3 regions of the Pseudocitrobacter corydidari genome follow, and region 3 is predicted to be linked to each of the others. Evidence: predicted binding sites of a transcription regulator. Region 3 holds the regulator's gene; each other region holds the start of a gene.
The links. The regulator CRP, encoded in region 3, controls carbon source genes, mostly activating them, when cyclic AMP is high. The targets are predictions, from matches to a motif close to ATGTGANNNNNNTCACAT.

Region 1: the regulator CRP is predicted to act here: its motif matches at 5,254-5,271, upstream of udp (uridine phosphorylase).
Region 2: the regulator CRP is predicted to act here: its motif matches at 4,309-4,326, upstream of cdd (cytidine deaminase).

What each region holds. Positions count from the first base shown of each region.
Region 1 covers NZ_CP087880.1:3,634,948-3,642,335, forward strand. Annotated here, with positions in the region: gene ubiB (ubiquinone biosynthesis regulatory protein kinase UbiB) at 1-1,355, opposite strand, end outside; gene ubiJ (ubiquinone biosynthesis protein UbiJ) at 1,352-1,957, opposite strand; gene ubiE (bifunctional demethylmenaquinone methyltransferase/2-methoxy-6-polyprenyl-1,4-benzoquinol methylase UbiE) at 1,970-2,725, opposite strand; gene rmuC (DNA recombination protein RmuC) at 2,821-4,230, opposite strand; gene udp (uridine phosphorylase) at 4,368-5,129, opposite strand; gene G163CM_RS16910 (dienelactone hydrolase family protein) at 5,391-6,200, shown strand; gene metE (5-methyltetrahydropteroyltriglutamate--homocysteine S-methyltransferase) at 6,243-7,388, opposite strand, start outside.
Region 2 covers NZ_CP087880.1:529,333-536,720, reverse strand. Annotated here, with positions in the region: gene gtdA (gentisate 1,2-dioxygenase) at 1-642, opposite strand, end outside; gene mhbT (3-hydroxybenzoate transporter MhbT) at 654-2,012, opposite strand; gene G163CM_RS02385 (LysR substrate-binding domain-containing protein) at 2,138-3,061, shown strand; gene G163CM_RS02380 (CidA/LrgA family protein) at 3,167-3,565, shown strand; gene G163CM_RS02375 (CidB/LrgB family autolysis modulator) at 3,562-4,257, shown strand; gene cdd (cytidine deaminase) at 4,384-5,268, shown strand; gene sanA (outer membrane permeability protein SanA) at 5,391-6,101, shown strand; gene G163CM_RS02360 (NAD(P)-dependent oxidoreductase) at 6,447-7,388, shown strand, end outside.
Region 3 covers NZ_CP087880.1:4,268,386-4,275,773, reverse strand. Annotated here, with positions in the region: gene G163CM_RS19795 (phosphoribulokinase) at 1-126, shown strand, start outside; gene G163CM_RS19790 (OsmC family protein) at 208-612, opposite strand; gene crp (cAMP-activated global transcriptional regulator CRP) at 913-1,545, shown strand; gene G163CM_RS19780 (YccS/YhfK family putative transporter) at 1,594-3,669, shown strand; gene argD (bifunctional acetylornithine/succinyldiaminopimelate transaminase) at 3,662-4,879, opposite strand; gene G163CM_RS19770 (DUF3829 domain-containing protein) at 5,058-6,128, shown strand; gene pabA (aminodeoxychorismate synthase component 2) at 6,157-6,720, opposite strand; gene G163CM_RS19760 (putative adenosine monophosphate-protein transferase Fic) at 6,760-7,353, opposite strand; gene G163CM_RS19755 (YhfG family protein) at 7,343-7,388, opposite strand, start outside.

The DNA.
Region 1 (7,388 bases), 630 kb from region 3:
GCTTTCAACGCACGAACCAGCGCCGGAATGCCTATCTGATCTTTCAGCCAGGACTCAAGGAACGGCTTCGCCGTTTGCCATAAATCGAGCTGCGGATAGAGCTGTCGCCCCACGCCTTCCACGTAAAGCAGCGTTTTTTGCAGCAGCACCAACTGTGGCTGAACTTCCATGTTGAAACGACGCGCGGTGTTAAATAAGTTTAGCAACACATGCCCGAAGGAGATTTCCGCCAGCGGTTTCTCGAAGATAGGTTCACACACCGTACGAATCGCGAACTCGAAATCTTCAACATTGGTGTCCGGCGGTACCCAGCCAGAATCAACGTGCAGTTCGGCCACTTTGCGATAGTCGCGGTTAAAGAAGGCGATGAAGTTCTCCGCCAGATAGCGCTTATCTTCTTTGTTCAGCGAGCCGACAATCCCACAGTCGATGCCGATATATTGCGGATCTTCCGGGTGCTCATAGCTGACAAAAATATTGCCTGGGTGCATGTCCGCATGGAAAAAGCTGTCGCGGAATACCTGGGTGAAGAAGACCTGCACGCCACGCTCGGCCAGCAATTTCATGTTGGTGTTTTGCTTCAGCAACGCTTCGGTGTCTGACACAGGAATGCCGTAGATGCGCTCCATCACCATCATGTTTTCGCTGCAATAGTCGGAGTAAACCTCCGGCACATAGAGCATCGGGCTGTCTTCGAAATTGCGGCGCAGCTGGATGGCGTTCGCCGCTTCGCGCAGCAAATTCAGCTCATCAATCAGCGTTTTTTCATAGTCGCGCACCACTTCAACCGGGCGCAGACGACGGCCATCCGGCAGCAGGCGGGGAACCCAGCGCGCCAGACGGTAGATGAGTTTCATATCCGCTTTGATAACCGGCAGGATATCCGGGCGAATGACCTTGATCACCACCTCTTTGCCGTTCTCTTTCAGGCGCGCGGTGTGCACCTGGGCAATCGACGCGGATGCCAGCGGGTTAATATCGAAATCGTCAAACCAGCTTTCGATAGGGATATCCCCCATCGCTTTTTCCATCAGCTTTTGCGCCTGTAAGCCGTCAAACGGCGCAACGCGGTCCTGCAACATACTGAGCTGGTCGGCGATATGCGGCGGGAAGAGATCGCGGCGGGTAGAGAGCATCTGGCCGAGTTTGATCCAAACCGGGCCCAGCTCCTGCAATGCCAGACGCATGCGTTCACCCAACGGGCGATCTTTGTGGCGATTCGGCATCCAGAACAACATCCGACGCCAGATTCGCAGCGGCAGGGTGATGCGCATTTTGGGAATGAGCTCATCAAGCCCGTAACTCAAAAAGGTGTGGATGATAAAATACAGGCGCCGTAATTCTCCTGGCGTCATTTCCCCTCCAGTTTTTCCAGCCGCTTCGTCAGCGCGTCAACGGCGCGTTCCACGGCCATTGTCTCTTCAGCAAACCAGGCTAATTCCAGCGCGCCGGGGGCCAGTCGCCACTCTTCGGTGACAGCCTCCGCCACGTAATGCTGCTGACGCGCAAAGCCCTGCCGCAGGAATTTCGCGCCGCCACGCAGAACTTTACTGACGCCTTCAGCGGCGATATCGCCGGTATAGGGTGCCAGCAGTTCTGCCGGGTCAAATTCGGCCAGGTCGGCCAGTGCGACAAGGTTTTGCACGACCTGGATGTCGCCCTGCACTTCGAGGTCACCGTTGCGGATGAGCGCCGTCAGTTGCTGACGATTACGCAGTTGCGGCAGTACGCCGACACGCGTCGCGACAGTACAGTCGGCCTCGCCTTCCCACGCCCCCAGCACATCGACCTGCCGCTCGCTAAACACCAGCACCAGCGGCGACGTGAACTCTTTGAGTTCAACGCGCAGCACTTTTCCCACCAGACGTTGCCGGGCAGGCTTAAGCGCCCGCTCACGCCACAGAAAAGTATTCAGTGCCGTTTCGACGCCGGCAGTCACTAAGGGTTTTAAAGGCATCAGGCCCTCCTGTCAGAACTTATAACCGCGATGCAGCGCCACGATGCCTGCCGTCAGGTTGAAGTACTCAACGCTGTCCATTCCGGCATCCTGCATCATCGCTTTCAGGGTTTCCTGATCGGGGTGCATACGGATGGATTCCGCCAGATAGCGGTAGCTTTCTGCATCATTCGCCACCATTTCACCAATGCGCGGCAGGATGTGGAAAGAGTAAGCATCGTAGGCTTTGCTCAGCGGTTCGATAATCGGTTTCGAGAACTCAAGCACCAGCAGGCGGCCACCCGGTTTCAGTACGCGATACATCGAGCGCAGCGCTTTCTCTTTGTCGGTGACGTTGCGCAGGCCGAAAGAGATAGTAATGCAGTCGAAGGTGTTATCCGGGAACGGCAGCGCTTCGGCGTTCGCCTGCACATACTCCACGTTGCCGATAACACCGTGGTTGCGCAGCTTTTCGCGCCCCATTTTCAGCATAGAGTCGTTGATATCAGCCAGCACGACGCGGCCGGTTTCACCCACCATGCGGGAGAATTTCGCCGTTAAATCGCCCGTACCGCCTGCCAAATCGAGGACGGTTTGCCCACGACGTACGCCGCTACAGTCAATGGTAAAACGCTTCCATAAACGGTGAATACCAAACGACATCAGGTCGTTCATCACATCGTATTTTGCGGCCACAGAGTGGAAAACGTGGGCAACCATGTCTTCCTTCTGGGATTTGGCGATTGTCTTAAAGCCAAAGTGCGTCGTGTCTTGTGATTCCTCAGCCATCTCTAAGCCTGCTTATAAAGAAAATGTTCATGGAGTGTAACAGATTGGGCGCAATTGCCCTACGATTCAACCCCGTCACACTCCCTCAAACAGGGTTAACCGTTTTTCACAGCCAGAGGATCATCATCGTCAGAATCAGCCCCTTGCCGTAAACGAAACTCATCATCCTGCGCCGTAGCCTGCTCGACTAAATCCGGATTAATCTCGCGTTTCACCTCTACGCCGAGGTGACGGAAAGCTTCCGTTTGCGCCAGCAGATTCCCGCGCCCGGAAGAGAGTTTCTTCATCGCCTGAAGATAGTTGTCCTGCGCTTTATCCAGGCTTTGCCCAATAGCGGACATATCATCAATAAACAGGCGCATTTTGTCGTAAAGACGGCTGGCCCGCTCGGCGATTTGCTGCGCATTGCGGCTCTGGTGCTCATAGCGCCAGAGATTGGCAATTGTGCGCAGCGCTACCAATAAAGTAGTAGGACTTACCAGCATAATGTTATTTTTTAAAGCTTCATTGATCAGTTCGGGCTGTCGGTCTAATGCCAGCAAAAAGGCGGGTTCAACAGGGATAAACATCAGGACGTAGTCCAGCGTTCGCAGCCCCGGAAGCTGTTGATAATCTTTGCGCCCCAGCAGGCGAATATGGTTTCGCACCGCGGCGATATGCTCCTGGAGCGCCAGTTCGCGGGTGTAGTCGTCTTCGGCATTGAAGTAACGTTCATAGGCCACCAGCGTCATTTTGGCATCGACCACCACATCTTTTCCCTGTGGCAGGCGAACGATAACGTCCGGCTGCATGCGGGCGCGAGTATCGGTTTCGATACTTACCTGAGTTTCGTATTCGTAACCTTCACGCAAGCCAGAGGCTTCAAGCACGCGCGTCAGCACCACTTCGCCCCAGTTGCCCTGAGTTTTATTGTCGCCTTTTAACGCGCGCGTCAGGTTGACGGCTTCGCGCGTCATCTGTTCATTCAGCTGTTGCAGATTGCGAATTTCATGGGCCAGCGTATGGCGCTCTTTCGCTTCCTGGCCAAAACTGTCCTGCACCTGACGGCGAAAGCCGTCAAGCTGCTCGCGCAACGGGGTAAGCAAACTGTTGAGGCTTTGACGGTTTTGCTCATCCACCCGACGATTACTGTGCTCAAAGATACGGTTAGCCAGATTTTCGAACTGCTCGCTCAGGCGCTGCTCGCTGTTGATCATCTGGCGAATTTTGTCTTCCGCATGATGCTGCGTGGCTTCCAGCCGCGTGGTTACTTCACGCAAGTCTGCTTCCAGCGAGGTATTGATTTCACGCAGGCTGCGCAGTTCATTATTCAGCAGCTCGCACTCCTCGCGCCAGTGCGCGTTCTGCGCCAGCTGTTGCTTCGCAGCGCTCAGTTCGCCGTAGATATCACGCTCTTCGGCCAGTTGTTCCGCCCGCTGCTGCGCGACGCGATAGCTCGCGGCCAGCCAACCCAGCGCAACGCCCGCCAGTGCAACCAGAAAATAAATAAGAATGGCGATATCCACAATGCCCCCTGCATGAACGACTTACGGCAAAAATAGAATTGTGCTGTATAGATGTCCAGTTGGAAAGGTTTTTCCTGCGAGGAGGTACGCAAAAAGAAAAAGGCCGAACGTGTCGGCCTTTAAGAAGAGAAGAAGGTTTACAGCAGGCGGCGGGCCGCTTCCACAACGATTTTCACCGCGTGGCTTTCGGTTTGTTTCATCGTCTCAGCGTTCGGGATCTCCTGCTGAGTACGGTTCACAATTACGCCCGCAACCATCCCTGCGCGCAGCCCCTGGCTGGAACACATGGTCAGCAGCGTCGCGGATTCCATCTCGTAGTTCATTACGCCCATCGACTGCCACTCTTCCATGGAGCCTTTAAAGCGGCTAACCACGCGGCCAGAGAAGGTATCGTAGCGTTCCTGACCAGGATAGAAGGTGTCGGAAGACGCGGTTACGCCAACGTGCGTGGTCGCACCAATCTCTTTAGCCGCCGCAACCAGCGCGGTGGTGCAGTCGAAATCAGCAACCGCCGGATATTCCATCGGTGCAAAGTGCAGGCTCGCGCCGTCCAGACGAACGGATGCGGTGGTGACCAGCACGTCGCCTACATTGATATGCGGCTGAATCGCCCCGGTAGTACCGACGCGCAGGAAAGTGCGGATACCCAGCTGCGCCAGCTCTTCAACGGCAATAGAAGTAGACGGGCCGCCGATACCGGTAGAGCACACAATCACCGGCTTGCCATCAAGCTCAGCACGCCAGGAGGTAAATTCGCGATGGGATGCCAGTTTGACCGGCTTTTCCATCAGCGCGGCGATCTTTTCCACACGCTCCGGATCGCCAGGGACGATAGCGAGCGTAGCCCCTTGTAAATCGTTTTTGGTGAGGCCGAGATGAAAAACATCAGACTTAGACATAGAAAACTCCTCTGTGGATCGGTTTTGTCAGAAGAAGCAAAAAGCCACTTTACAGAAGACGAAGACAACATTTCGTGACCACCGTCACCAGGAACCAAAAATATTGCATAATATTCCACGTAAAAAGTGATTCACATCACATTAACAAGTTATATCTTCCGTTGTTGCACAAAAATCGCCCGTCTTCAGGCACTGTGATTTGTCTATATTAAAAAGCATTACAGAAGCGCTAAAAGCTCACTTAAAGGTACGGAGAATGCCATGACCACCAACAACCAATCTGGATTTGCACCTGCCGCATCCCCTCACGCAACGACCGCTGTTCGCACATCAGAGGCCGAAATTACCGCTGGCGAAACATCGATCCCCTCTCAGGGCGATCAGCTACCCGCGTATCACGCACGCCCAAAACAGAGCGATGGCCCTCTTCCGGTGGTAATCGTAGTGCAGGAGATTTTTGGCGTCCATGAACACATTCGCGATGTTTGTCGCCGCCTGGCCTTAGAAGGCTATCTGGCCATCGCGCCAGAGCTCTATTTCCGTCAGGGCGATCCGAACGACTATGCCGATATCCCGACCCTCTTTAATAACCTGGTCACGAAAGTACCTGATGCACAGGTGCTGGCCGATCTTGACCACGTTGCCAACTGGGCATCACGCAATGGTGGGGATGCCAGTCGCCTGATGATCACCGGCTTCTGCTGGGGTGGCCGCATCGCCTGGCTGTATGCTGCACATAACCCGCAGTTAAAAGCCGCCGTCGCATGGTATGGAAAATTGCTGGGCGATAAGTCACTGAATTCACCGAAACATCCTGTCGATATCGCCGTCGATCTCAATGCACCGGTACTGGGTTTATACGGTGGTCAGGACACCGGTATCCCGGTTGATACCGTAGAAACCATGCGCCAGGCACTGCGCGCCGCCAATGCCAAAGCGGATATTATTGTTTATCCGGATGCCGGGCATGCGTTCAATGCGGATTATCGTCCAAGCTATCATGAAGAATCAGCGAAAGATGGCTGGCAGCGCATGCTGGCGTGGTTTGCGCAGCATGGCGGGAAGAAATAAACATTTTGCCCGGTAATGCGTTCGCTTACCGGGCCTCTACCTTTACCCCTGGCGCAAATTCTGCGCCGCCTGCACCATGTTCGCCAGCGCCGCGCGGGTCTCTGGCCAGCCACGGGTTTTCAGGCCGCAGTCCGGGTTGACCCACAGGCGTTCAGCCGGGATGCGCTGTTCGGCTTTCTTCAGCAGCGCTTCAATCCATTCCACGCTCGGTACGTTTGGCGAGTGAATGTCATAGACGCCCGGGCCGATTTCGTTTGGGTAGTCAAACTCTTCAAACGATTCCAGCAACTCCATGTCGGAACGCGAGGTTTCGATGGTGATCACGTCCGCATCCAGCGCCGCAATCGAATCCATGATGTCGTTGAACTCGCAATAACACATGTGGGTGTGGATTTGCGTGTCATCTTTCGCCACAGCGGCGTTGATACGGAAAGCTTCCACGCCCCACTGGAGGTACGCGTCCCAGTCACTGCGACGCAGCGGTAAACCTTCGCGCAGCGCCGGTTCGTCAATCTGGATGATGCCAATTCCAGCGGCTTCCAGATCGGCCACTTCATCGCGCAGCGCCAGCGCAATCTGTTTGGCGATGGTTTCACGGCTGACATCTTCGCGCGGGAAGGACCAGCAGAGAATCGTCACCGGGCCGGTCAGCATCCCTTTCACCGGCTTGTCGGTCAGCGATTGCGCGAACGATGCCCACTCTACGGTGATCGGTGCCGGGCGGCTCACGTCACCAATAACAATCGGCGGTTTCACACAGCGGGAGCCGTAGCTCTGCACCCAGCCGTTTTGCGTAAAGACAAAACCGTCCAGATGTTCGCCAAAGTATTCCACCATATCGTTACGCTCCGCTTCGCCGTGGACCAGCACATCAAGCCCTAAACGTTCCTGCTCCACAATGGCCTGCTTAATCTGTTCCGCAATGCCCGTGCGGTAGTTGTTGGCATCGAGATTACCCTTTTTGAAATCCAGGCGCAGGGTGCGAATTTCCGTGGTTTGCGGGAAGGAACCAATCGTGGTGGTCGGCCAGGCGGGCAGGTTAAAACGCGCACGTTGGGCTTGTGCGCGCACGTCATACGCATTTGCACGCTGGCTATCCTGCGCGGTAATGGCCGCCAGACGTTTTGCTACCGCCGCATTATGAACGCGGGTTGAGTGACGGCGCGCCTGGATTGGGGCGCTCCACGC
Region 2 (7,388 bases), 1.3 Mb from region 3:
CGGTGATGAGTTACCGGTTTGATGGCGCAACGGCAGCATATTGGCGGCGTAGCGCGGCAGATAATCGCCTTCTTTGCGGGTGACCGGCTGCTGATCTTCCGGGTAATCCTCGGCAAAACCGCAACCCAGATAGTTCACCAGCGGCAAGTCGAGTCCATCCAGCCAAATCACCGGCTCGTCGCCTGGGTTGCCATGGTCGTGCCAGCGCCATTGCGGGGTGAGAATAAAGTCGCCCGGATGCATCTGGGTGCGCTCGCCATCGACGGCGGTAAATGCGCCTTTGCCTTCCACAATAAAGCGCAGTGCCGACTGGTTATGACGATGGCTCGGGGCCACTTCACCCGGCATAATCAGCTGTAAACCGGCGTACAGCGATGAGGTAATGGAAGACTGTCCGCGCAGGGCCGGGTTTTCCAGCACCAGCACGCGGCGTACAGCCTCTTTCGCACCAATCAGGCTGCCACTTTCCAGCAGCAGCGGGCGAATTTCCTGATAGCTCCAGTGGGCAGGCGCGCAGGTCGGGTTCGGCGTTTGCGGCACCAGGTGGTGCAGCGATTCCCACAGCGGGGTCAGGTTCTGCCCGGAAATGTGCTGATAGTATTGTTGCCGTTCATTTTTGACGTCCGGATTCATCTGGCTCATTGTTATTCTCCTTATTTATTCACCACACCTGTAGCAGGCAGCGGGTTGGGTACTCTTGTCGTCCGGCGAACAGCCAGGGTAAGCAGCGTCAACATGATGGCGCTGATGGCTGCCGGGACGGCAATCACGTAAAACAGAGTGTCGAAAGAGAAATTCAGCGCCATCATTACCCCGCCGGAAACCGAGCCGACAATCGCGCCGCAGCGACCAATCGCGTTTGCCCAGCTCACGCCCGTCGCGCGGCTTTGGGTTGGGTAGAGCATGGCGGTTAAGGCGTTCAGCCCAACCTGCGAGCCGCTGATACCAATCCCCGTGCCGAAAATCGCCAGCGCCATCAGCCAGAGGCCGTTTTCACTCAGGCCAATCATCACGATGCACACCGCGCCCAGCGCGTAGCTCACCGCCAGCACCCGGAAGGGGTTGAATTTGTCCATTAATACGCCGAGCAGAATCGCGCCCATTGTGCCGCCAATCTGGAACGCCGCCGTCACCCATGACGCGTGTTGCAGGTCGATGCCACGATGATTAAGCAGCGTCGGCATCCAGCTTGAGAGCAGATAGATAATCAGCAGGCTCATAAAGAACACCACCCACAGCATCAGCGTGATAGCGAGCTGGCGTCCGGCGAAAAGCTGGCCAATGCTGCCTTTGTGTACCGACGTAGGTTCATCGAGCCAGAAGATGGTGTCGTCATGGCGCTCCTGGGTCATCTCACTGACCAGCCTTGCGATGTGCGCCTGAGGCCGCTGACGACGCACCATCCAGCGGGGAGATTCCGGCAGTGCAACCAGTAAGTAGAAGAACAGGATCATCGGCAGGACGCCGCCAAGTACCAGAATACCCGCCCAGCCGATCATGCCCACTAACTGCGCACTGACAATCCCGCCAAAGGCGGAGCCGAGCGTGAAGCCGCAGAACATCAGGGTCACCAGCGCGCCGCGACGACGAGCTGGCAGGTATTCGGAGGTCATGGTGATGGTATTGGGCATTGCGCCGCCTAAGCCCAGCCCGGTTAAGAAGCGCAGGATCACCAGCGTTTGCAGGTCTGGCGAAAAAGCGGAGAGCAGGCTGAGGATGCCGAAAAACGCCACGCACCATTCAATGACGCGTTTACGGCCAAAGCGATCGGAAAGTGGCCCGCAAAGCAGCGCCCCGGCGGTGAGACCGAGCAGGCCAGCGCCAAATAGTGGGGCCAGTTCTGCTGCCGTCAGTTGCCAGTGTGCGCGGATATCGGGAGCAATAAACCCGATCGCCGCCGTGTCGAATCCATCCATCATCACCACCAGAAAACAGCAGATAATGACACGCCACTGGAGCGCGCCGATGGGGGCTGCATCAATCAGAGCTTGTAGTTCACGTCGTTGAGTCATAAGCCATGCCTCAGGTGTGTAGGGTAGATGTTGTATTTGTTGTTTGTATGTAGCAATTTTGTGGTAATTGAAATGAGTTGTACAATGGCTTTCCGTGCAGCGTCATAACCTGGAGGTTATTGCTGATGGCAAACTGGACGCAAAAACTGAAGCTTCATCACCTGCAAATGCTGGTCGCGCTGGGCGAGCAGTGCAATCTGACCCAGGTGGCGAAAAAGATGCACATCACGCAACCGGCCCTTTCCAAGTGGCTGACACAGTTCGAAGAAGAGGTCGGGATCACACTTTTCGAGCGTCACAGCAAAGGCTTACGCCCTTCTGAAGGGGGAAAGCTATTGCTTGCGCACGCGCAACGCTTAATTAACGATCTCGAACGTTCGCAGTTTGAGATGGAACGTTTCAAACAGGGCGGCCTGGTCGGCAGCCTGAAAATCGGCTGCTCGCCAGTGGCGACCGATTGCGTCTCGCAGGCGATTTTTCCGCTACTCAAAGAGATGCCTTCTCTGCATCTGAACATCGAAGAAAAGGTAATGACGCCGCTGCTGCATGATTTGCAGTCAGGCGTGGTGGATGTGGTGGTCGGACGTATCGGCGGGCGCGCGCTGGAGCTGCCGTTGAATTATCAGGTGCTGTATACGGAACCCGTTTGCTTTGTTGCCCGCACCGATCACCCTCTCGCGGCTTACGACCGATTGAGCTGGAAGGATCTGGAACCCTGGCGCTGGATAGTCTGGCCCACCGGCACGCCGATCCGCCAGAGTATTGATAACGCCCTTGTTGATAACGGCGTGATGCTGCCGGAAAACACCATTGAATCCGCCTCAATGAACGTCAGCGTGAACCTGCTGCAAAGCAGCGATATGATTTCTATTCTTTCTTTGCGGCTGGCAGAACGCTACGCCCAACAAGGGCAGCTCACGATTCTGGCGTTGCCGAAGATTGAGCAGAAAGGCAGCGTCGGCGTATTCTGGAGAAAAAACGATCAGCCCTCGCAGGCGCTGAGTCGCTTTCTTTATCATTTATCGCATCCGCTTCAGTCAGATGCCTGATGTTCCGCTTGTCTATGTCAGGTATGCTCACAATTCATGATGTGATCAGTAGCACATTTCTGGCTTTAATTGTATGATGAATGCGTTCCATCAAGGGTAACCAACATGAGCAAATCGCTGAATATTATCTGGCAATACCTGCGTGCTTTCGTCCTGATATATGCCTGTTTGTATGCGGGAATTTTTATCGCCTCGCTGCTACCGATCACCATCCCCGGCAGTATTATCGGGATGCTGATTATGTTCGTTTTACTGGCGCTGCAAATCCTGCCGTCGAAGTGGGTTTTGCCGGGCTGCTACATTCTCATCCGCTATATGGCGCTGCTGTTCGTGCCTATCGGCGTTGGCGTGATGCAATATTACGACCTGCTCAGCGCCCAGTTCGGCCCTATCGTCGTCTCCTGCGCGGTCAGTACGCTCGTCGTCTTCCTGGTGGTGAGCTGGAGTTCGCACATTATCCATGGTGAACGCAAAGTAGTTGGTCAAAAAGGAACTGACGAATGATGCACTATATCTGGTGGTCGTTGCCGCTGACGCTGGCGGTCTTTTTTGCCGCACGCTGGCTGGCCGCACGGGTCAAATTCCCGCTTCTCAATCCGCTGTTAGTGGCGATGGTGGTGATTATTCCCATCCTGCTGCTGACCGGCATTCCTTACGATCACTATTTCCAGGGCAGCAAAGTCCTGAACGATCTGCTGCAACCGGCGGTCGTGGCCCTCGCCTTTCCGCTGTATGAACAGCTGCACCAAATCCGCGCGCGCTGGAAATCGATTATCACTATCTGCTTTTTCGGCAGCGTAGTGGCGATGGTTACCGGTACTTCGGTGGCGCTGATGATGGGCGCATCCCCCGAAATTGCCGCGTCTATTTTACCGAAATCGGTCACGACGCCGATCGCGATGGCCGTCGGCGGCAGCATTGGCGGTATTCCAGCCATTAGCGCCGTCTGCGTGATTTTCGTTGGGATTCTGGGCGCGGTATTTGGCCATACTCTGCTGAACCTGATGCGCATTAATACCAAAGCCGCGCGTGGCCTGGCGATGGGGACGGCTTCTCACGCCCTCGGTACCGCTCGCTGCGCGGAAGTCGATTATCAGGAAGGCGCATTCAGTTCGCTGGCGCTGGTGCTGTGCGGGATCATTACCTCGCTGGTCGCCCCGTTCCTGTTCCCGATAATTCTCTCTGTTGTCGGCTAAAATGCGACAGGTCACACATTTTGCATAACGTTTGCATACGTTGCATAAATAATGAGATTTAGATCACTAATAAAAGCGTAACCGGCACGTACACTGTTTACCCTTACACTGTTACGAGGCAACGCCATGCATCCACGTTTTCAATCTGCTTTTTCGCAACTGCCTGCGGACCTGCAAACAGCCATCGCCCCCGTGCTGGCTGATGCGCACTTCTCCGCGATGCTGAGCGCCGGGCAGGTCTCATCGCTGCGTAGCGCGACAGGACTGGACGAAGACGCGCTGGCTTTCGCGCTTCTGCCGCTGGCTGCCGCCTGCGCGCGCGCCGACCTTTCCCACTTCAACGTTGGCGCCATTGCGCGCGGCGTAAGCGGAACCTGGTACTTCGGCGGCAATATGGAATTTTTGGGCGCGACCATGCAGCAAACCGTCCATGCCGAACAAAGCGCTATCAGCCACGCCTGGCTGCGCGGTGAAAAAGCCCTTGCGGCGATCACCGTCAACTACACCCCTTGCGGCCACTGCCGTCAGTTTATGAATGAACTGAACAGCGGGCTGGCGCTGCGCATCAACCTGCCGGGCCGTGCGCCCCATACGCTGAAAGATTATTTGCCGGATGCGTTCGGGCCGAAAGATCTCGACATCAAAACGCTGCTGATGGATGAGCAGGACCACGGTTACCCGCTGCAAGGCGATGCGTTAACTCAGGCGGCCATTAAAGCGGCGAACAGAAGTCATACGCCCTACAGCAAGTCGCCCTCCGGCGTGGCGCTGGAACTGGCCGACGGCACGATTTTTAGCGGCAGCTACGCTGAAAATGCTGCCTTCAACCCAACTCTACCGCCATTACAGGGCGCGCTGAATCTGTTAAGCCTGCATGGCTATGATTATCCCGCCATTACCCGCGCGATGCTTGCCGAACGCGCCGATGCGCCGCTCATCCAGTGGGATGCGACGGTAGCGACGCTGAAAGCGTTAGGCTGCCAGAACATCGACCGCGTCCTTCTCGGTTAATCTTTCAGTGCGGGCGAAAGCCCGCAACTGGCGAATTTCCCTGCAATTAACGCGCAGATTCTTGCTCTTAAGCGACGGGTAAAGTAGCCTGAAGACTCCTTTTCACCATCATTGAGCCTTTTATGTTGAAGCGCGTGTTTTACAGCCTGTTAGTCCTGCTCGGCCTGCTGCTGTTGACCGTGTTAGGTCTCGATCGCTGGATGAGCTGGAAAACCGCGCCGTATATCTACGACGATCTGCAGGATCTCCCTTACCGCCAGGTCGGCGTAGTGTTAGGCACCGCCAAGTATTACCGCAAAGGCGTGATTAACCAGTATTACCGTTATCGCATTCAGGGCGCGCTTAATGCTTATAACAGCGGCAAGGTGAACTATCTGCTGCTAAGCGGCGATAACGCGCTGCAAAGCTATAACGAGCCGATGACCATGCGCAAAGATTTCATTGCCGCTGGCGTCGACCCGGCGGATATCGTGCTCGACTACGCCGGTTTCCGTACGCTTGATTCCATCGTCCGCACGCGTAAAGTCTTTGATACCAACGATTTTATTATCATCACCCAACGCTTCCACTGCGAACGCGCGCTGTTTATCGCGCTGCATATGGGCATTCAGGCTCAGTGCTACGCTGTGCCATCGCCAAAAGATATGTGGAACGTTCGCCTGCGCGAATTTGGCGCGCGGTTTGGCGCGCTGGCTGACCTGTATGTCTTTAAACGTGAACCGCGCTTTTTAGGTCCGCTCATTCCGATTCCGACACAGCATGAAGTGCCGGAAGATGCGCAGGGGTATCCGGCAGTCACGCCGGAGCAATTGTTGAAATTGCAAAAGCCGTAATGTGTAGAATGTTACGCATTAAAAGCGTATACGCGATTTAATGTCACTTAAATTACGCATTAACCAGTCGATATATTTCATCTGGATGAATTACTTCATAAACGGTTTAGATAAAATAAGCACGGTAATAAATAAAAAATAAGACATTATCATTTTGATAATTATTTCTATTCGCATAGTAGTAATTGCTGCTAATTTTACCCGTGTACGTATTATTTCCTGCCATCTGTGAATAGATTCACAGAATACGCTCATCCCCAGGCATAGCCTTGCTAACAGGTTATTTCTATCTTTATTACGTTCTTTGCGTTCGCTTTAATTTACCTAATCATTAAGGAAGATTATATGTCGCAACAAGATTATCTGGATGAGCTAATTCCGGCCTTTACGCCATTGCTGGCGATAAAGGAGGCTTCGCGTTGTTTGTTATGCCACGATGCGCCTTGCAGCCAGGGGTGTCCAGCCCAAACGGACCCGGGTAAATTTATCCGCTCCATCTATTTCCGTAATTTTAAAGGCGCAGCCGAAACTATTCGCGAAAATAATGCGCTGGGTGCCGTATGCGCACGCGTTTGCCCAACGGAGAAATTATGCCAGGCGGAATGTTCGCGCTCGGGGATCGATAAACCAATCGACATCGCCCGCCTGCAACGCTTCGTAACCGACTTTGAGCAGCAAACGGGTATGCAGGTTTATCAACCGGGCAGCAAAACGCTCGGTAAAGTGGCGATTGTCGGGGCAGGCCCGGCGGGCTTACAGGCGAGCGTCACGCTCACTAACCTGGGCTACGACGTCACGCTCTTCGAAAAAGAGCCGCAGGCCGGCGGCTGGTTGCGCCACGGTATTCCTGAATTCCGTTTATCGCAGGCCGTACTGGATAACGAAATTCAACGCATCGCAGAGATGGGCGTAACCATCCAATGCAACAGCGAAGTGGGTAAAACGCTGACGCTGGAACAACTGAAAGCCCAGCACCGCGCGGTTCTGCTGACCGTTGGCTTGTCTCAGGGGGCCTCACTCTCCCTCTTTGATGATGCCGAAGATGTCGAAATCGCCGTCGACTTTTTACAACGCGCCAGCCGCGCGAACGGTGAAATTGCTATTCCTCAAAGCGCGTTGATTATCGGTGGCGGTGACGTCGCCATGGACGTTGCCACCACGCTGAAAATGCTGGGCTGCCCTTCTGTCACCTGCGTCGCGCGTGAAACGCTGGACGAATTCCCGGCAAGCGTAAAAGAGTTTACCAGCGCTCAGGCACTGGGTGTTTCCATTATCGATGGGTTCACA
Region 3 (7,388 bases):
CTGCAAGGCTCGTTTATCTCTCATATGAATACGCTGGTCGTTCCCGGCGGCAAGATGGGGCTGGCGATGGAATTGATCATGACGCCGCTGGTGCAGCGGTTGATGGAAGGGAAGAAGATTGGGTGAAATAGCACCTTACCCGACCTACAAAGCTTTCGTAGGTCGGATAAGGCGTAGCCGCCATCCGACATAAAGGCGACGCGGGCGTTACCCCTCCACCACCTCATAAGAATGGGTAATGTTCACCGCTTTGCCCAGCATCAGCGCCACTGAACAGTACTTCTCAGCGGACAAATCCACCGCCCGGGACACCGCCGCATCTTTCAGTTCTTTGCCGGTCACAATGAAGTGCAGATTGATGTGCGTGAACAGACGTGGCGCTTCTTCGCGGCGTTCAGAGGTCAGCTTAACTTCACAATCGGTCACGTCGTAACGGCCCTTTTGCAGGATTGACACGACGTCAATAGCGCTACAACCGCCCGCAGCCATCAGCACGACTTCCATCGGGCTTGGCGCTTTATCACCTGAGTTGCCATCCATTAGAATCTGGTGCCCGGAAGCCGACTCACCCAGGAAGGTTAACCCTTCAACCCATTTCACACGCGCTTGCATAATAGTCACTCCAGAGTTGCAAATTTATTGTCAGATTACGCGCACATAACAAATCTCGCAACGGAAGTAGACCTGGGTCATGCTGAAGCGAGACACCAGGAGACACACGGCGAAAGCTATGCTAAAACAGTCGGGATGCTACAGAGATACATAAACGTACTGCATGTATGCAGAGGACATCACATACTGGCTGCGACAATTTTTGACGGCCAACTTCCCAGGTAGAGGGAAGGACATTATTTCCACCAGTGGTAGCCTGATTTGCCGCTGGCGATAGCTTATAACAGAGGATAACCGCGCATGGTGCTTGGCAAACCGCAAACAGACCCGACACTCGAATGGTTCTTGTCTCATTGCCACATTCATAAGTACCCATCGAAGAGCACGCTGATTCACCAGGGTGAAAAAGCGGAAACGCTGTACTACATCGTTAAAGGCTCCGTGGCAGTACTCATCAAGGATGAGGAAGGCAAAGAGATGATCCTTTCCTACCTCAACCAGGGCGATTTCATCGGTGAACTGGGCCTGTTTGAAGAAGGCCAGGAACGTAGCGCCTGGGTTCGGGCGAAAACCGCCTGTGAAGTGGCTGAAATCTCCTATAAGAAATTCCGTCAGCTCATCCAGGTTAACCCGGATATCCTGATGCGTCTCTCCTCTCAGATGGCGCGCCGTCTGCAGGTTACCTCTGAGAAAGTGGGCAACCTGGCGTTCCTCGACGTTACCGGTCGTATCGCACAGACGCTGCTGAATCTGGCAAAACAGCCGGATGCCATGACCCACCCGGACGGTATGCAGATCAAAATCACCCGTCAGGAAATCGGTCAGATCGTCGGTTGCTCCCGCGAAACCGTGGGCCGCATTCTGAAGATGCTGGAAGATCAGAACCTGATCTCCGCACACGGTAAAACGATCGTCGTTTACGGCACGCGTTAATCTCGTCTGACGGCGTATTGTTCGCGCAATACGCCGTTTTTGTCTCTTATGTGGCGCAGGCTGATTTACCACCCGGAAGTCAACTATGCACTGCGGCAAACGCTGGTGTTATGTTTGCCGGTCGCCGTCGGCCTGATCCTCGGCCAGCTTCAACACGGCTTACTGTTCTCTTTAGTGCCTGCCTGCTGCAACATCGCCGGGCTGGATACTCCCCATAAACGCTTCTTCAAACGCCTGATTATCGGTGGGTCTCTGTTCGCCGGTTGCAGCCTGATTGTGCAACTGTTGCTGGCCGATGATATCCCGCTGCCGTTTATTCTTACCGGTCTGGCGATGGTGCTGGGCGTTACCGCCGAAATCAGCGCGCTGCACGGGCGATTGCTTCCGGCCTCGCTGATTGCCGCCATTTTTACCCTGAGCCTGGCGGGCAATATGCCCATCTGGGAACCGCTGCTTATCTACGCGCTCGGCACGCTATGGTACGGGCTGTTTAACTGGTTCTGGTTCTGGCTATGGCGCGAACAGCCGCTGCGCGAGTCGTTGAGCCTGCTTTACCGCCAACTGGCGGAGTACTGCGAAGCCAAATATAGCCTGCTGACGCAACATACCGACCCCAATACCGCCCTGCCGCCGTTGCTTAATCGTCAGCAGAAAGTGGTCGACCTGATTTCCCAGTGTTACCAGCAGATGCACATGCTGGCGGCCAATCAGCACAATGATTACAAGCGCCTGCTGCGCGCCTTCCAGATGGGGCTGGATTTACAGGAACACATTTCGGTGAGCCTGCACCAGCCAGAAGAGGTGCAAAAACTGGTCGAGCGCAGCCACGCCGAAGCGGTAATCCGCTGGAACGCGCAAACCGTCGCCGCGCGCCTGCGGGTAATGGCCGATGACATTCTTTATCACCGCTTCCCGACGCGCTTCAATATGGATAAGCAAATTGGCGCGCTGGAGAAAATTGCCCGCCAGCATCCCGATAACCCGGTCGGGCAGTTCTGCGCCTGGCACTTCAGCCGCATCGCCAAAGTCCTGCGCGCGCAGCGTCCGCTTTATCCGCGTAACCTGATGGCCGATAAAGAGCGCCGCCTGCCGCTGTTCCCGGCGCTGAAAAGCTATCTGTCGCTGAAATCGCCCGCCCTGCGTAATGCCGCGCGTTTAAGCGTGATGTTGAGCATCGCCAGCCTGATGGGCGCGGCGCTGCATCTGCCGAAACCCTACTGGATATTAATGACCGTCTTGCTGGTGACGCAAAACGGCTACGGCGCGACGCGTGTGCGTATCTTCCACCGAGCGGCGGGCACGCTGGCGGGGCTGGTTATCGCCGCGGTCACGCTGCACTACCATTTCCCGGAGGGATTCGCGCTGACCGCGATGCTGGTGATCACCCTGATAAGTTATCTGATCATTCGTAAAAGCTACGGCTGGGCGACCGTGGGTTTCACCATTACGGCGGTATATACCCTGCAATTGCTGACGCTCAACGGCGAGCAGTTTATCGTCGCGCGTTTCGCCGATACGATTATCGGCTGCCTGATTGCCTTTGGCGGCATGCTGTGGCTGTGGCCGCAGTGGCAAAGCGGTCTGCTGCGCAAAAATGCGCACTCTGCGCTGGAGGCGGATCAGGAAGCAATACAGTTAATTTTGAGTGACGATCCTTCCGCTGAAAAACTGGCGTATCAACGTATGCGCGTCAACCAGGCGCACAACGCCCTGTTTAACTCGCTCAATCAGGCGATGCAGGAACCGGGCTTTAATACGCACTATCTGGAAGATATGAAACTGTGGGTGACCCACAGCCAGTTCATCGTCGAGCATATCAACGCCATGACCACGCTTGCGCGCGAGCACGACACGCTCTCGCCGGAGCTGATGCAACGTTATCTGGAATCGTGTGAAGTCGCCCTGCAACGCTGTCAGCAGCGCCTGGAGTATGATGAATCGGGCAGCAGTGGGGATGTGAACATCATGGAGTCGCCGGATACGCTCTCCCACGGGCCACTCAGCACCATGGAACAGCATCTCCAGCGTATTCTGGGCCACCTCAACACCATGCACACCATTTCGTCGGTGGCATGGCGTCAGCGGCCGCGGCACGGTATCTGGCTAAACCGCCATATCAACTGACAACTTTCGCCACCGCCTGCGCAAAGCGCGTCATACCGTCATCGATCTCTTTCTCTTCCACCACCAGCGACGGCGCAAAACGCATCACGTCTGGCCCGGCGTTCAGCACCATGACACCGGCATCAGCGGCCGCGTAAAGGAATTCACGCGCGCGGCCTTTGTACGGTTCTTTCAGCTCGGCACCAATCAGCAGCCCCATTCCGCGAATATCGCTGAAAACGTCATACTTCGCGTCGATATCCTGCAAATGCTGCACAAAACGCTCGCGTTTGGCATGAACGCCATCCAGCACTTCCGGCGTATTGATAATATCGAACGCCGCGCCCGCCACGGCACAGGCCAGCGGGTTACCGCCATAGGTCGAGCCGTGGGAGCCGACGTGGAATGCGCTGGCAATCTCTTCGGTGGTGAGCATGGCGCTAATCGGGAAACCACCGCCCAAAGCTTTCGCGCTGGTGAGGATATCCGGCGTCACGCCATAGTGCATATAGGCGAACAGCGAACCGGTACGCCCCATCCCGCTCTGCACTTCATCAAACACCAACAGCGCCTGATGTTTATCGCACAGGTCACGCAGCCCCTGTAAAAATTCCGGCGTCGCGGCCAGCACGCCGCCTTCGCCCTGAACGGGTTCGACCACAATCGCGCAGGTATGGTCATCAATCACCGCTTCAACCGCGTGCAAATCGTTAAACGGCACGTGGACGATATCGGCCGGTTTTGGGCCAAAGCCATCGGAGTATTTCGGCTGGCCGCCGACGGAAACCGTAAACAGCGAGCGACCATGGAAGGCGTTGTGGAAGGCAATAATCTTACTTTTGTACGGGCTATGACGCGTAGAGGCGTAGTAACGCGCCAGTTTGAACGCGGTTTCGTTGGCTTCAGTGCCGGAGTTCATAAACACCACGCGCTCGGCAAAGGTGGCGTCCACCAGCTTCTGCCCCAGACGCAGCGCCGGTTCATTGGTAAACACGTTACTGGTATGCCACAGGGTTTCACCCTGGGTTTTCAGCGCCTCAACCAGCGCCGGATGGCAATGCCCCAGCGCCGTCACCGCAATCCCGCCGGCGAAATCGACGTACTCTTTCCCCTGCTGATCCCACACGCGGCTGCCTTTACCTTTTACCGGGATAAACTCCGCCGGTGCATAAATTGGCAAAATCACCTGATCGAACGTCGCGCGGGTAATTGCAGGTTGTTTGGTTGTCATGTCATGCCCTTCTGTGATTATGCAGCAATGATTATGAAATTATAATCACAAAATATGCATAAAAAATCACTCAATGGCAATATGCAATTGCGAATACAGGCGATTTTTGCTTTATGTTTTTCGCAGAAAAGTTATGCTGCGCAATCGTAACAATGGAAATAATCACTAAGGGAATAGTATGTTTCTAAAACGCATCGCCATTGTCTCGCTGTGCATGGGGCTGCTTTGCGGCTGTGATAACACCCACGATGAAACACCGCCAACGTCTGCACAAACTGATAGCCTTGATGCGCATAATAGCGTGGCGATGAAAGCCAATCAGTGGCTGGACATTATCAATAACGATTCCGACGCCTATCAGTATGACAAAAGCAGTGAGGAAGATGTTGAATTGCCAACGGTTATCGGTCAGCAACTTGTCTGGGTCAAAGAGAGCTACTTTAAAACAGTCAAAGAACAACGGCTCTTCAGGCGTAAAGCACCTGTCACGGAAAGCGAATTCAACATGCTGATGTCACAATTTGAGGTGACATCCAGCCCCGAAGAGAGAGAAACGTACCGGCAGATCGGTAAAACCATCTCGGCCACGCAGCCGCCATTACCGCCACTGGATCGCGCCGGGCAAACGTTAATCGAGAGCGAAATAACATTGTCCGAAGCGGTTAACGCGCTCGTTGAATATCACTCCTCTGGCGACTACCGTCAGGATCGCCTGAGTAAAGCGCCGGCGCTACATATGGCGCTGGATCAAGCCTGGCAGCAATATCGACAAGCCTCCAGAGAGGCAAACACCCTTCGCAATACGTTGTTCAGCGAAGAGCATGATATTGAACTGGCGTACTATAAAGACTGTGGTCTGACCGGACGGCTGGCGGTAGTTGAAAGCGCAGATATTGTGCAGAAGATCGTCGACCGCTTATACACCGTGATTTCTCAGCAGAAAAAGGTCGAACATATTCCCCTGGTGGCGTGGCAACAAGACATAGAACAACTCGAAGACGAGCTGGCGCTCATCAAATCACTGGCAAAAGATCCGCGCGCCCTCAGTGACAACGGCCTTGAGGAGGCCTATATCAAAGACTATGCAATGGCGCTTGACGCATTCATTACCCACCTCAAACTCACCCTGCATGATGTCGGTGAAAGCGCGGAGAAGAACGAAACGCTGCTGGACGATCTGGAACAAAAGCAAATGGCGCTGATCGGTGTGTATAACCAACTCATTGTCAGCGTCAATTGCGAGGAGTAAACGACGCCTGCGCCGTCAGGGCGCACAATCAACGCCGCAGGAAGTTTGCCAGCAGCGCATGCCCCTGTTCGCTGAGAATACTTTCCGGGTGGAACTGCACGCCTTCGAGATCCCACTGGCGATGGCGAATACCCATGATCTCGCCGCTTTCACTGCGGGCGGTCACTTCGAAGGTTTCCGGTAGCGTATTCGGTTCGATCAGCAGGGAATGGTAACGGGTGACGGTCAGCGGGTTATTCAGCCCCTGAAAAACGCCCTGGCCGTTATGCGTGATGGGCGAGGTTTTACCGTGCATCACTTTATGCGCCCGCACGATGCGCGCGCCAAACGCCTGCGCAATCGCCTGATGCCCCAGGCAGACGCCCAGCAGCGGCGTTTTTCCGGCGTAATGACGAATGACCTCCAACGAAATACCCGCGTCATCCGGCGTACAGGGGCCAGGGGAGATAACGATTTTCGCCGGGTTGAGCGCGTCGATTTGCGCGAGAGTGATGTCATCGTTGCGCTTGACCAACACCTCAGCGCCCAGCTCGCAGAAGTACTGGTAGAGGTTCCAGGTAAAGGAATCGTAGTTATCAATTAGCAGGATCATGGCGGCTCCGGTTACAGCAAACCGGAGCATTCTACCGGGTCAGGCTGCGACTCTCACCACTTTCGTAAACAGTGCCAGCAGCGGCTTCAAATCGCCCATCGCCCCCTGCTGGTTGGCGTCGTTCCAGCGCAGCGGTTCAATCTCCCGCCAGTCCAGCGCGTAGCCCGCGTGAATCGCCAGTTGTTCGAAGAAAATACGCTGCGCCAGGCCGCTGCCAATGCGAAACGGATGCAGCACGTTGATTTCGCAGTAGTACCACGTCAGCCGCTCAATAAACGCCTCTTTCTCCAACCCCGCTAACCAGTTCTCGTCTTCCAGCTCCTGCATCAGCGCATTGCCCTCTTTCTCAATACGCGTGAAATGGCAGAACGGCGTGTCACCGTGGTAGATATTGATTTCCCGGTACTTCCCGGCCCAGTCAAATACATCCTGATAGAGCTGATAATGAATGGCGCACAGCCAGGGAAGACCGCGCACCTGCGGGCCCAGTTCGATGGTCGCCGCACGTAGAGAGGTAAGCTCCCATGCGGCCTGTTCAAGGCGGGTCGCTTCGTGGATGCCCAGTTTATTACGCATTACGTTTAGACCGGGGAACAGATAGGGATCGCGGTCGTTACCGAATTTATCGCTCATAGTGCCCCCGCAGTTGTTCAATACGCGTCAGCGCG